2 regions of the Brevibacillus sp. FW306-2-1A-C05A genome follow, and region 1 is predicted to be linked to the other one. Evidence: riboswitches for the same ligand, from Rfam matches in the RefSeq annotation. Region 1 holds a riboswitch; the other holds the start of a gene.
The links. A riboswitch is a leader RNA that binds a small molecule or an ion and turns the genes downstream of it on or off. The one in region 1 is predicted to bind cobalamin.

Region 2: it holds a riboswitch for cobalamin, as region 1 does, so the genes downstream of both, AC3WJN_RS13075 (ABC transporter substrate-binding protein) here and AC3WJN_RS02780 (ABC transporter substrate-binding protein) in region 1, are expected to answer to the same signal.

What each region holds. Positions count from the first base shown of each region.
Region 1 covers NZ_JBYSWV010000001.1:530,362-537,614, reverse strand. Annotated here, with positions in the region: gene AC3WJN_RS02810 (manganese-dependent inorganic pyrophosphatase) at 1-799, shown strand, start outside; gene AC3WJN_RS02805 (hypothetical protein) at 958-1,128, opposite strand; gene AC3WJN_RS02800 (MerR family transcriptional regulator) at 1,249-2,007, shown strand; gene AC3WJN_RS02795 (cupin domain-containing protein) at 2,236-2,505, shown strand; gene AC3WJN_RS02790 (YbaK/EbsC family protein) at 2,483-2,614, shown strand; gene AC3WJN_RS02785 (MBL fold metallo-hydrolase) at 2,692-3,639, shown strand; cobalamin riboswitch at 3,775-3,923, shown strand; gene AC3WJN_RS02780 (ABC transporter substrate-binding protein) at 4,074-5,051, shown strand; gene AC3WJN_RS02775 (FecCD family ABC transporter permease) at 5,054-6,091, shown strand; gene AC3WJN_RS02770 (ABC transporter ATP-binding protein) at 6,099-6,875, shown strand; gene cobU (bifunctional adenosylcobinamide kinase/adenosylcobinamide-phosphate guanylyltransferase) at 6,889-7,253, shown strand, end outside.
Region 2 covers NZ_JBYSWV010000018.1:54,738-61,990, reverse strand. Annotated here, with positions in the region: gene AC3WJN_RS13100 (ABC transporter substrate-binding protein) at 1-837, shown strand, start outside; gene AC3WJN_RS13095 (ABC transporter permease) at 941-1,951, shown strand; gene AC3WJN_RS13090 (ABC transporter permease) at 1,969-2,862, shown strand; gene AC3WJN_RS13085 (alpha/beta fold hydrolase) at 2,920-3,684, opposite strand; gene AC3WJN_RS13080 (M24 family metallopeptidase) at 3,810-4,901, shown strand; cobalamin riboswitch at 4,917-5,123, shown strand; gene AC3WJN_RS13075 (ABC transporter substrate-binding protein) at 5,415-6,449, shown strand; gene AC3WJN_RS13070 (FecCD family ABC transporter permease) at 6,497-7,253, shown strand, end outside.

The DNA.
Region 1 (7,253 bases):
GACGGCGTTCGTCCTGAACTACTTCCAGGTAAAAGAGCCTCGCCTCGTGGAAACCGTGGCGAACGAAGTCAACGAAGTAATCCTCGTGGACCACAACGAGCGTCAACAGAGCGCAAACGACATCGAGCAGGTGCAAGTAGTCGAGGTAATTGACCATCATCGCATCGCGAACTTCGAGACAAGCAATCCGCTGTACTTCCGCGCGGAGCCTGTCGGCTGCACCACGACCATCTTGAAAAAAATGTACAAAGAAAACGGCGTGGAGATTCCAAAAGACATCGCGGGTCTGATGCTGTCCGCGATCATTTCCGACACGCTGCTGCTGAAATCCCCGACCTGCACAGAGCAAGACGTAGCCGCTGCCCATGAACTGGCGGAAATCGCAGGTGTGGACCTGCAAGCGTACGGACTGGAAATGCTCAAGGCAGGCGCAGATTTGAGCGACAAAACCATCGCCCAACTGCTCTCCCTCGATGCCAAAGAATTTCAAATGGGCAACGCGAAAGTGGAAATCGCCCAAGTCAACGCAGTAGACGTCAATGACGTGCTGGCTCGCCAAGGCGAACTGGAAGCGGCTATTTCCGCCATCATCGCGGACAAAGGTCTAGACCTGTTCGTGTTCGTCGTAACCGACATCCTGAACAACGACTCTGTGGCGCTGGCGCTCGGTACGGCTACACAAGCGGTAGAAAAGGCGTACAACGTCACGCTGGTTGACAACAAAGCCGTTCTCAAAGGAGTCGTTTCCCGCAAGAAGCAGATCGTGCCTGTATTGACAGATACATTCCAGGCTCTCTAAAAATACGCTACCGAAATACCAAAAAACACAAAGGCTGCCCGCGAAATGTGGGCAGCCTTTTTTCCTATCAAATAAAAACGGATCAGATTCTCATCCAGGATAAGGGCAACCAAGGCTGCGCCAAGTCATCGGCACAGCCTTTGGTTTTCTCATGGCGCTCAAAACGGATTGTGGTTGTGATGACTCAGATGGTTCATCGTCTGCTGCGCATAGGCGTCATCGTCGTAATGCCGGATTGCGTGTTTGTCTCTTGCCCGCAGGCTGATCGAGCCTGTCAAAAAGTAGGCGGCGCCGAGAACAGCCAAAATAACAACGAGGGTATAGAGCATTCGAAAGTCCCCCTTTTTCCAGTGGCTTACCAATAGGTTAACATATTTTTCCTGACAGAACTACGGTTGACTTTGACGGTGCGTAAATGTGTACGATGAATTTGTCAGGAGGGATGGAAGATGGAATATACGGTGCAAAAGCTGGGTCTCCTGGCGGGCGTCAGTACCCGGACGCTCCGATACTACGATGAGATTGGCCTTCTCAAGCCGGCGAGAATCAATTCATCCGGGTATCGCATTTACGGGCAGGCAGAAGTGGATCGCTTGCAGCAAATCTTGTTCTACCGCGAGTTGGGTGTGAGCTTGGAGGAGATCAAGGAAATTGTCAGCTCGCCGACCTTCGACGCCGTCCAGGCACTGCGGGAGCACCGCGCGAAGCTGCTGGACAAACGGGCTCAGCTCGATCGGCTGATCGCCAATGTCGATCTAACCTTAGCGCAAAGAGAGGGGACGAAAACGATGACGGACAAACAAAAATTCGAAGGCTTCAAGCAGCAACTGATTGATGACAACGAGAAGCAGTACGGGCAAGAAATTCGCGCCAAATACGGCGACGAGCAGGTGGACCGTTCCAACCGGAAATTCAAGGAAATGACCGAGGAAGAGTACAACCGGCTTGAGCAGTTGAACGCAGAGTTGCACAAGACGCTGGAAGAGGCGTTTGCCACGGGAGATCCGGGCAGTGAGCTTGCGCAGAAAGCGGCCGACCTGCATCGCCAGTGGCTGACGTTTTACTGGGACAGTTACAGCAAGGAAGCGCACGCCGGGGTGGCGCAAATGTATGTGGACGACCCGCGCTTCACCGCCTACTACGATAAAACCCAGCCGGGACTGGCGGCGTTTCTCCGCGATGCGGTCGTGATTTATACGCAAGCGTAGACAGCCGATAGCGTCGAGAAAAACAAACCGCGCACCGCCCTGAATCAGATCGGAAAGCTTCGATCCGATTGGGGCGGTGTTTTTTCATGCCTGTTTCATGCCCAAGCTGGCCTGGCTCACGCCCCTTGGCTGGAACCGGAATTTTTTCGCTGATGAAAACTTTTGGCCCAAGGGAGTGAGCCATCCGTCCATCGAGGTCGAGTTTTTTCGCGCTGAACGCGTGTTACCGTGAACAGACAGCGGGCGAGCAGCAGGGAGCCGCCCAACCGCTTTTCTTTTCTGTTTGTTGCGTTATATAATCTGTTCGAGCTGGACCCGGGCGCGAGCTATCTCTCCATGCCGCACAATGACGGTGTTTACGAGTATATAAGCGTCAGCGCCGGACGGTTTGCCTTGAAAATCAAGGAAGAGACGTTTCGCCTCGGCGAAGGGGACGCGATTCGCTTCACGGGCAACGTCCCCCACGCGTACAGCAATGACGGCGAACAGCCGCTATGAAGTCATTTGGGCGGCGGCAGGGCATCCGAAAGCGGTGTTTCGACTGACTCCCGAGCAACTGGTGCAAATGACGAACGGACAGGTCGCCTGTATCGCTTCGTGCCGCTAGCGGCAAAGGGGTCTATCGCCTCGTTGTAGAATAGATGATAAAGTGGAAATATTCCTAAAACAACGAGGAGGGTATACATGAAAGCTACAGAACCGATTTTCCTGGGGCATCGCATCCATCTGATCGACGGGTTTGATATGGGCTGGGCGCAGCGGACGGGAACGTACGTCATCGCCGAGGACGAGCTGACCCTGGTCGAGACAGGGCCGAGTCCTTCTGTCCCGTACATACGGGAAGGGCTGCGCAGGCTCGGATTTTCCCCGGAGCAAGTGAAGTACATCATCGTGACGCACATTCACCTCGATCACGCGGGGGGAGCGGGACTTTTATTGCGCGAGTGCCCGCAGGCAAAAATCGTGGTGCATCCAAAAGGAGCGCGCCATCTGGTGGACCCGAGCCGGTTGATCGCGGGCGCCAGAGCGGTGTATCACGACGATTTTGACCGCCTGTTCGACCCGATTGTCGCCGTTCCCGAAGAGCGGATCATCGTGCGCGCCGACCAGGAGACGCTGCAAATTGGCGCCAACTCTGTCCTGGAATTTTGGGACACGCCGGGACATGCCAACCATCATTTCAGCATTTACGACCCGGTCAGCCGCGGCATGTTCACGGGAGATACAGCGGGTGTCTTCTATCTGCAGCTTCAACGGGACGGGATTCACTTCGTCCTGCCGTCCACCTCGCCGAACCAGTTTGACCCGCAGGCGATGCTGCGCTCCGTGGAACGCTTTGAACAGCGCGGGCTTGCGCGAATCTATTTCGGGCATTTCGGCATGACTGACGATGTTGCCGACGTCTATCGGCAGGTGCGCGAGTGGCTTCCTGTCTTTGTCGCGGAAGGGGAGGCGGTCGTAGCCGCCGGACTCGGCGATGGCGAACTGGCGGAGCGGCTGTTCGGGCGTGTACTGGCGCATCTGCAATCGTTCGGGATCGGCGACGGGCATGAGGTGCTGGACGTGCTGCGGCTCGATTTGCAAGTATGTGCGATGGGAATTGTCGACTATTTGCAAAAGCGCAGGAAATAGCGGGAGACGCCAGACAGCGGGTACGAGACGGGCAGCATGGGCTTACGTAGCCGTGGCAGCAGCGAAAAAGCATTCTTTTTTTGGCAAAGGAATGCTATCATGATGGATGAGTCTTAGCAGTTGTAGGCCATTGCAATTGAATACGCGCAAACAGGTGCCTTGGTCCTTGCCAAAGGACGAGGTGAAAAGGGAAGCCGGTGCAAGTCCGGCGCGGTCCCGCCACTGTAAAGCGGCTGTCGCAATAGCTGCCAAGCCAGGAGACCTGCCTGTTTGCCTGATGTGCCTGCGCCTTCGCGGAAAGGTTCGGCCCGTTCAGGACGTTTTTTTGCGTGAGCATGGATGAGCCTGACATGTCGACCCTTTGGTTCCGGTTGGAAGCGAAGGGTTTTTGTTTGCTAAGAATCAACCAGTCGCACAGAAAGGAAGTCATACATATGAAACGCGCATGGAAACTGCTCAGCCCGCTGGTGCTTGCTGCAAGTCTCGTCGGCTGCGGCGGCAACACCCAGACGGCACCTGCTCCGCAGGCAGAAGCACTGCAGACAGCGCCACAGGACGCGGCTGCCAAGCAGACCGTCTACCCGCTTACCGTCACAGACGCGACCGGAAAAGAAGTGACCGTGGCAAAAGAGCCGCAACGAATCGTCTCGACTTCCCCGGCAGAGACGGAAATCTTGTTCGCGCTCGGCTTGAACGAGCGGATTGTCGGTGTCTCCGACTTCGACGACTATCCGGCAGAAGCGAGCACGAAGCCAAAAGTGGGCGGAGTCGTCAAGCCGAGCGAAGAAGCGATTCTCGCCCAGTCGCCCGATCTGGTCATCGGCGGAATTTCGATGGAAAAGCCGGTTGCCGACAAGCTGAAATCGCTCGGCATGCCAGTGTACGTCACGCATCCGAAAAAAGTGGATGACATCCTGAACAACATTTTGACGATGGGGGTTATCACCAACCGACAGGAGCAGGCGGAAAAAGTCGTCGCCGCGATGAAGCAGGATATCGCCCGCGTACAGGAAGCCGTCAAAGCGGTGAAGCCGGAAGACAAGAAAAAAGTGTACCTGGAGTTTGCGCCAGGCTGGACCGTGGGCAAAGGGGAGTTTCTCGACGAGCTGGTGACGCTGGCAGGCGGGACGAACATTGCGGCCGACACAGAGGGCTGGAACCCGATCAGCGAGGAAAAGATTTTGAAAAGCGATCCCGACGTCATTTTGTACGCCAAAGGCATTACGGATGACAAGACGGGCACGAAGCTGGAAGAGATCATCGCAAAGCGCAACGGCTGGGATACGATGAAGGCGATCCGCGAGAAGCAAGTGTTCGGAATGGACCAAAACCTGCTGGCGCGCCCAGGCCCGCGCATTACACAAGGTTTGATCGAGGTAGCTAAAGCGATTTATCCTGACCTGGTGAAATAAAAATGAAAAAGCAATGGCTTATATGGGGAGGAGCGAGCAGCCTTGTGCTGCTCGTATCCGTGGTGGTCAGCATTTCGATGGGGGCGGCGTCGCTCTCTCTTTCGCAAGTATGGCTCATCCTCTTGCACCAGCTTCCCGGCATGTCGGAGTGGATTCCGGCGACATGGCCGGAGTCGTCCGAGCAGATCGTGATGAAGGTGCGTTTTCCGCGCGTCGTACTGGCCATTTTGATCGGAGCTTGCCTGTCGCTTGCGGGCGCGGGCTTTCAAGGCGTGCTGCGCAACCCGCTTGCGGACCCGTTCACGATGGGCGTAGCGTCCGGTTCGGCCGTCGGGGCGGCTTTTCTGATCCTGTTCGGCTTGCAGTTTGCTGTTCTTGGAGAGTGGAGCACGCCTGTCGTCGCCTTTTTGACGGGGCTTGTCAGCTTGTGGATTGTGCTTGCCCTCGCCAAGACGCAAGGCAAGCTGCAGACGGAGACGCTGATTTTGTCTGGCGTCGTCATTCAGGCGTTTCTCGGCTCGCTCGTGTCCTTCATGGTGTCGCTGTCGGATCAGACGGTGAACGAGATCGTTTTCTGGCTGATGGGAAGCCTGTCGTTTCGCGGCTGGGCCTTCACGTACGTCCTGGTCCCGTATTTGCTGATCGGCGTGCTCGTGCTGCTTGGCTATGCCCGCTCGTTGAACCTGTTTGCGCTCGGGGAGCGGCAGGCGGCGCATCTCGGAGTCAACGTCGACAAGACGAAGCTCATCATTTTGCTCGTCTCTACGCTCCTGACTGCAGCGGCGGTTTCGATTGCGGGCGTCATCGGGTTTGTCGGGCTGGTCGTGCCGCATCTGGTGCGGATGATGGTCGGGCCTGACTACCGCATTTTGCTGCCGATGGCGACCATCTGCGGCGGTGTGTACGTGCTGTGGGCGGATACGCTGGCGCGAATGCTGCTCGTGCCGACAGAAATCCCGCTCGGGGTCGTGACTGCGTTTTTGGGAGCGCCGTTTTTCGCCTATTTGCTGAAGCAAAACAAACGGATCGGAAGGAGGTAGTCGCGTCATGATCGAAGTGCGCGGGCTGCAAAAGTCTTACCAGGATGTGTCCGTCCTGCGCGAGATCGGGTTTACAGTCCAGCAGGGCGAGTTTTTTGGCATCATCGGCCCGAATGGGAGCGGAAAATCAACGCTTTTGAAAATGCTCTCCGGTGTGATTGCCGCTGATGCGGGAGAAATCACGCTCGCGGGCAAACCGGTTGGCCGCTATACGCGCAAGGAGCTGGCGCGGGTTCTCGCCGTACTCGAACAGGAGGGGCTGCCTCCGGTCGGCTTTCGCGTTCGCGAGGTGCTGGAAATGGGGCGCTACCCGTACCAAAACTGGCTGGGCGAGGAACAGACAGACGTCGGGCCGCTCATCGACGAGATCATGCAGCTTTTGGGCCTGACACCGCTTGCCGATCGCACGCTGGATCAACTGAGCGGAGGGGAAAAGCAGCGCGTCGCCTTGGGCAAGGCGCTCGTGCAAAAGCCGCAGGTGCTGCTTCTGGACGAACCGACGACTTATCTCGATATCGGCTACCAGATTCAACTGATGGACATTGTGCGCAAGTGGCAAAAGACGACGCAGGTGACCGTGGTCGCGGTGCTCCACGACCTGAATCTCGCTTCGCTCTATTGCGATCGCATCCTGATGCTGCACAAAGGCGAGCAGATCGGCGTAGGCACGCCAACAGACATGCTGCAAAGCGACCGGATCGAGGCGGTGTACGGGACGCGGCCGATCGTCATGGAGCATCCTGTCCACCGTTTGCCGCAAATCATGCTGCAATCCGGGTCGTAATGGGGGAATACAGATGATCGTACTCGTGACAGGCGGCGCTCGCAGCGGCAAGAGCACCTTCGCGGAAAAATACGCGGCCCATCTGGGGCAATCGGGCGTCTATATCGCCACCGCGCAAGCTTTTGACGAGGAGCTGCAGGAGCGCGTAGCCAGGCATCGCGAGCGCAGGCGAACGAGCGCGTTTTGCTGGGAGACGATCGAGGAGCCTTACGCCCTCGCAGACGTGATCCGCTCGCTTGGGCAACGGGACGAGCTGGCGCAAAAACAGGCGGTCGTCGTGGTCGATTGCCTGATCGTCTGGCTGTCCAACTGGCTGATTCGCCACGAGCAGGACGAGGCGTTCGCGCGCACGCTTGCGCAGGCAGACGAGCTGATTGC
Region 2 (7,253 bases), on a different contig from region 1:
CTCACTTCCGGCGAGATCGACATGATGGACGGTCTGAACCCGGATGACGCGGAAACGGTGAAAGGCAACAGCGATCTGCAACTGATCCTGCGCCCGTCCATGAACATCGGCTTTGTCGGCTTTAACGTAGAGAAAAAGCCGCTGGACAACCCGAAAGTTCGTGAAGCGATCGCGTATGCGGTCAACAAGCCGGCGATCATCGACGCCTTCTTCGCAGGACTGGGACAACCGGCTGTGAATCCGATGCCGCCTTCCATCTGGGGGCACAACAGCAACATCCAAGACCGCGAATTCAACATTGACAAGGCAAAGCAGCTTTTGACAGAAGCAGGCTTCCCGAACGGCTTCAAAATCAAGTTCTGGGCGATGCCGGTTGCTCGTCCGTACATGCCGGATGGCGTGAAAATTGCCGAGGCGATTCAGCAAGACCTGAAAAAGATCGGCGTAGAAGCGGAAATCGTCACCATGGAATGGGCGACGTACCTGGAAAAAACAAAAGCAGGCGAGCAGGAAATGTTCATGCTGGGCTGGACTGGCGACAACGGCGACCCGGACAACTTCCTGGCGACCTTGCTGGATAAAAACAACATCGGCGGAAACAACCGCACGCGCTGGGCAAATGAAGAAGCGCACAAGTTGCTGATGGCTGCCCAGTCTGCGACGACCAAGGAAGAACGCGAGAAGCTGTACCTGCAAGTTCAGGAAATCATCTTCAAGGACGTGCCGATGGTGCCACTGGCGCACTCGACGCCTGCGCTTGCTGCCAAGGCCAACATCATCAACTACAAGCCGCATCCAAAAGGCTCCGAGAGCTTGGAGAAGGTTGACCTCAAGTAAAACTGGATTGATCCGATGAGCAAGCAGGGTAAGAGGAGCGACCCTCTTCTTACCCTTTCTTTCTTGCACGCAGTCATTATTTTTTGGTAAGGAAAGCGAGGAGATGGCATTGCTATCCTACAGCATCCGAAGAATTCTTATGCTCATCCCCGTTCTACTGGGCATGTCCATCGTCGTATTTTCCATCATTCGTGCCATCCCAGGTGATCCGGCTCTGACCATATTGGGAGAGAAAGCAAGTCCGAAAGCGATTGAAGATTTACGGGAAGTTTTAGGCTTGAACAATCCGTGGTACATTCAATATTTTGACTACTTGAAGCAGATTATTACCGGCGACTTGGGCGTTTCCCTGCATTCCGGGGCAAGCATCACGCAAGAAATCGGCCCGTATTTGGCCGCCACCACCGAGCTGACGATTGTCAGCATGCTTTTCGCTGTCATTATCGGAGTGAACGCAGGGATTTTGTCTGCGTGGAAGCAAAACTCCTGGTTTGACTACTGTGCGATGCTGATCGCCTTGATCGGTGTTTCGATGCCAATTTTTTGGCTAGGGTTGATGGAGCAGTGGTTCTTTGCGCAAGAACTGAAATGGCTGCCATCCGTTGGTCGCGACAATTCGCGTAATCCTGTAGAGGCCATTACGCAGTTCTATATACTGGACACGATTTTGGCTGGACAGTGGGATCAGTTGTGGGAGGTCATCAAGCATTTGATCCTGCCTGGCGTGGCTTTGGGGACGATTCCGATGGCGATTATCGCCCGGATTACCCGTTCGAGCATGCTGGAAGTCATGCGTGCCGATTACGTGCGGACCGCTCGGGCAAAAGGCTTGGCGCAGTTCTGGGTCGTGTACAAGCACGCGCTGAAAAACGCGATGATTCCCGTGCTGACGGTGATCGGTCTGCAAACGGGCTTGCTTTTGGGCGGAGCGGTGCTGACCGAAACGATTTTTGGCTGGCCAGGAGTCGGCCGCTACATTTTCACAGCGATCGGCAACCGCGACTATCCGGTGATCCAGTCCGGCATTTTGGTGATCGCTACGATTTTCGTCTTGATTAATCTCCTGGTCGACCTTCTGTATGCCTATATCGATCCGCGCATTAAATACCGCTAGGGGAGGGACGAAGAGACATGGCAGAGACACAAGTACAGACGGTATCCCTGAGAGTAAAAGAGGAAGAAGTTGTCTCTCCTTGGCGGGAAGCTTGGAGAGCCTTGCGGAAAAACAAGCTCGCGATGGTGGGGCTGGCGATCATTCTGTTTTTCGTGGCAGTTGCCGTCTTTGCGCCAGTGATTGCTCCGTACCCGTATGACGAGGGGGAGCTGGTGATGAAAAACAAGCCGCCGTCCGAAGAGCATTGGTTTGGAACAGATTACAACGGGCGGGATGTGTTTAGCCGCGTCGTTTACGGTGCGCGCATTTCCTTGTGGGTCGGGACCTTCTCGGTCATCGGCTCCGTCGTGGCAGGCACGATTTTGGGCCTCTTGGCGGGCTTTTACGGCAGATGGATTGATACCGTCATCTCTCGCGTTTTTGACATCATGCTGGCGTTTCCAAGCATTCTTCTGGCGATTGCGATTGTCGCCATTCTGGGGCCATCCTTGCAAAATGCGCTACTGGCCATTGCCATCATCAACATTCCGACCTTTGGGCGTCTGGTGCGCTCGCGCGTGTTGAGCCTGAAGGAAGAGGAGTTCGTCATGGCGGCCCGCGCAATCGGGATGAAAGACTCGCGCATTCTCATGCAGCACATTTTGCCGAACAGCCTGGCGCCGATCATCGTGACGGGGACGATGGGGATTGCGACAGCGATTATCGAAGCGGCAGCGCTCGGCTTCCTCGGGCTTGGTGCCCAACCGCCGGAGCCGGAGTGGGGGAAAATGCTTTCCGATTCTCGCCAGTACATCCAGAAGGCGCCGTGGACAGTCATTTTCCCGGGCTTGTCGATCATGCTGACGGTTCTCGGCTTCAACCTGATCGGGGACGGATTGCGGGATGCGCTTGACCCGCGGATGAAAAACTGATACGCAGCAAAAGGGGCGTAAAGGGACGCAGGCAGTCCTTTTCGCCTCTTTTTTTGTTCAGTTCAGCCATTGGCGGCATAGTTGGTTGAACGTTGCTGCGGCGCGCGTGACGACCTGGTGCTTGACCGACGGCACCATCACCAGTTCCGCTTGCGGAAGCTTTTTTTCCAGTAGCCTGGCATACGGCAACATGTTCGCATCGTCTGCGCCATAGACGAGCAGCATCGGCAGCTTGAGCTGGCTCAACTGATCCGTGCAATTGTAGCGGTGCCCGGCGGCGTACAGGTGGCGGAGGCTCGCTGCATCTGTTTGGCTGCCATGCTCAATCCAGCGGGAGCGAGCAAGCGGATCGTCGAGATGAGAGGCGGCGATCGACCTGGCAATCAGCGGAGCGGCGTGCAGGCAGGACAGCGATTGGGCGAGCAGAAAACGGCTGTGCAACGAAAAGTCGGTTACTTCGGAAAAGGCGCTGACGAGGATGGCGCCGCGCACGTTTTCGGGAAAGCGGAGGCAGTATTCGAGGACGAGCGAAGCCCCCTGCGAGTACCCCAAAAGCAACGGACGCTCAAGTCCGAGCGACTGGCAAAGCCCGTGAATCACGCTGGCAAGCTCGCGCATGGTCGTAGGTCCAGCCAGCGGGGAGCTGTCGCCATGCCCCGGGAGGTCTGGCACGACGAGTTGGCAAACATCCGCAAGCGGCTCTTGATAGTCGAAGTTGACAGAGCCGATGCACGGGGCGTGAATGCACACGAGTGGCGTGCCGCGCCCTGACAGGTGGCAGGCGATGCGGTGGCTGTCCAGTTGTACGATGGTTGGTTCCATGTTGGTTATTCACCCCTAGCATATGGTGTCCGTTTCAAGAGAGAATTTTCCGTTCCGCTCTTCTTTTTTGGACAGGGAAATGGTATTCTCGAGGAAGAATCTTGTCGAAAGCGAAGGTGACGCAGGTGTATTTGGAGCGCATTTCGAAACTGCACGAATTTTTGACCAAACAAGAGCTCGACGCGGTAGTCATCACCTCTCCCAAGCACGTTTACTATTTGACCGGCTTTTTTACCGATCCGCATGAACGCTTTATGGGTCTGATTATTCCAGCCCAGGGCGAGCCATCCCTGATCGTTCCCGCCCTTGACCGCGAAGCGGCAGCAGCGGCTTCGACTGTTCAGACGATTCACACGCATACGGATATTGAGAATCCTTACGAGCTTCTCAAGCAAGTGTTGCCAGCGAACCTGAAGAAGCTGGGCATCGAAAAAAGCCACATGACCGTAGAGCGTTACGAGGCGCTGGGACAAGTCATCTGTGCAGAGAGCTACGCGGATGTGGAAGAGCCGCTGCGCGAAATGCGCCTGATTAAATCGGCAGACGAAGTGGCTCGTTTGCAAAAGGCTGTCCAACTGATTGAAGATACACTCGGCGGGACGTTGAAAACATTCAAAATCGGCCAGACCGAAATGGAAATCGTCGCGGAGCTGGAATACCAGATGAAGCGTCTGGGAGCGGACGGCCCGTCTTTTTCCACGATGGTTTTGGCGGGGGAAAAATCGGCATTGCCGCACGGAACGCCTGGTTCGCGCAAAGTGCAGGAAGGCGATTTGCTCCTGTTTGACATCGGGGTAGCAGCGGACGGCTACGTTTCCGATATTACCCGTACGTTTGCTGTCGGCCAGATCAGCGAGCAACTGCGCGATATTTACGAAACGGTGCTGGCAGCGAACGAGGCGGCGATTGCCGAAGTTCGTCCAGGGGTGACGTTTGCCCATCTCGACCAGACCGCTCGCGACGTCATTGCCGCAAAAGGCTACGGCGATTACTTCATTCACCGTCTGGGGCACGGCCTCGGCATGGATGTGCACGAATATCCGTCCGTGCATGGGCAAAATCAGGAAACGCTGCGCCCAGGCATGGTGTTCACCATTGAACCAGGGGTGTACTTGCCGGGAGCAGGCGGCGTGCGCATCGAGGACGATGTGCTCGTAACCGAAACAGGCGTAGAAGTGTTGAGCAAGTTCCCGAAAAAACTGACGGTGATCGGATAAGGCTTCAAACTCACAATTTTATATGAATCTGATGGTGCTGCCCGGAATCGTTTGGTTCCGCCAGCTTAATAGGGAAGTCCGGTGAAAATCCGGCGCGGTCCCGCCACTGTAACGAGGAGTGTCCAGCAAAAAAGCCACTGTTTTTCGCGCGACGAAAAATGGGAAGGGCGCTGGGGATGATGATTCGTAAGCCAGGAGACCTGCCATGAGATGATTTACAATCGACCCACGAGGATGGGACAGATGTGGAAGCAGACTAGGAACAGGCGTCATTGGCAACGCCGAATCTATAGGCATGTCTACGTATGTCAAGCACCTCCCGATTGGAAACTGGGGGGGTGCTTTTTTCTATGAACATCGCCGTGGCGGTCGAGGCTGTGAAAGGGGTGATGCATTTCCTGTGTTGCCAAACAAACAGGCTCTCTGTATAGTAAAGGTGTAATTCGTAATCATTACGATTTACATAACACTTCATTTTCATCATGCCAACAACAAAAGAAGAGGGGTTACCAGATGAGTTCAATCCGTAAGAGAAAAAAAGCCTTCCACGGTTTCTGGATGGCAGCGCTGGCAGCGATTATGCTGCTTTTGTCCGCATGCAGCTCGGCAGCACCTGCTACGACCGAATCCACGGTGGCGAATGCTGGCTCGGAGCAAACGGCCCAGCCTGCTGCTGACAACAAGCCCGTCACGATTGTGACCAACGGGATCGAGATGACGTACCCGGAAGCGCCAAAACGCGCTGTGACAATGAACCAGCACGTAACCGAAGTCATGCTCGCGCTGGGGTTGGCTGACAAAATGGTCGGAACCGCGTACCTGGACGATCACATTTTGCCTGAGCTGAAAGCCGACTACGACAAGGTACCAGTCCTGTCTGACAAGTATCCGACCAAAGAAGTGCTTTTGGCCGCAAACCCTGACTTCGTCTACGCAGGCTGGAAAAGCGCATTTGGCGACAAAGGCGTAGGCTCGATGGAGGACTTGGAAAAGGCGGGAATCAAATCGTACCTGCAAGAGTCTTCGAACAAGCCAGGCCCGACCATTGACGACGTGTTCGCGGATATCCAAAACATCGGCCGCATTTTCCGCGTAGAAGATAAGGCGAACGAACTGATTGGCAAAATGAAAGCGGAAATCGAGCAAACCGTGAGCAAAATCGGCACGGTGGACAAGCCGCTGAACGTGTTCGTGTACGACAGCGGAGAAGACCAGCCGCTGACCGCTGCCAACAACTACATGACTTCTCTGATTAAAGCGGCAGGCGGCAAAAACGTGTTCGACGACATTCAAAAAGGCTGGGCGACCGTAAGCTGGGAAGAAGTCGTGAACCGCAAGCCAGACGTCATCGTCGTGGTCGACTACGGCGACAAGACGATCGAGCAAAAACAAAACTTCCTGTTGTCCAAAAAGGAACTGGCTGACGTGCCAGCGATCCAGAACAAACGTCTGGTCGTGCTGCCATTGTCCGCAGCGTCCGAAGGGGTACGCGCACCGATCGCGCTGAAAATTCTCGCGGAAGGTCTGCACCCGGATACATTCAAATAAGAAACGGCTGCTTAGACAAGGAGGGAACGGCCCTGCACAAGATCAAGATGCCCTTCATCATCGTTGCCCTGCTGATCGGGCTTGTCGTCTCGATTACGTTTGCGGTGACACTCGGCTCGGTGGAAATCAAACCAGCGACGGTATGGAAAATTGCCTTGGCGAATCTCCCGCTGGTCAATCAATGGGTGGAAGTGGATTGGTCAAAAGGAGAACAGACCATTATCTGGGACATTCGGTTTCCCCGCGTCCTGCTGGGGGCTGTCGTCGGGGCCGGCCTGTCTGTTGTGGGGGTGGCGATCCAGTCTCTGGTTCGCAACTCCCTCGCAGATCCGTACATATTGGGAGTCTCCTCGGGCGCATCGGCCGGAGCGACGCTGGTCATTTTGTTCGGAGCATTCAGCATGTACGGACAATTCGCGCTTTCTTTCGGTGCTTTCACCGGATCGCTCGTCTCGATCCTGCTTATTTTTACCTTGTCCCGCATCGGCGGGCAAAACTCGACGGTGCGTCTGCTCATGGCCGGCATCGCGATTTCCGCCATCCTGTCTGCGATCACCAGCCTGATTATTTTTTCCGCGCCCAACGAGCACGGCATCCGCTCTGTCCTGTTCTGGATGAGCGGCAGTCTGGCCGGAGGGAAGTGGGAGTATTTGACCATACCGACGCTGATCGTCGTCATCTGTCTGATTGTCCTGTTGACACAATACCGTTCGCTCAATGCGATGCTGATGGGCGAAGAAGCGGCGGGGACGCTGGGCGTCAATACGGTGCAATTTCGCAAGCTGCTGCTGGTCATTACCGCGC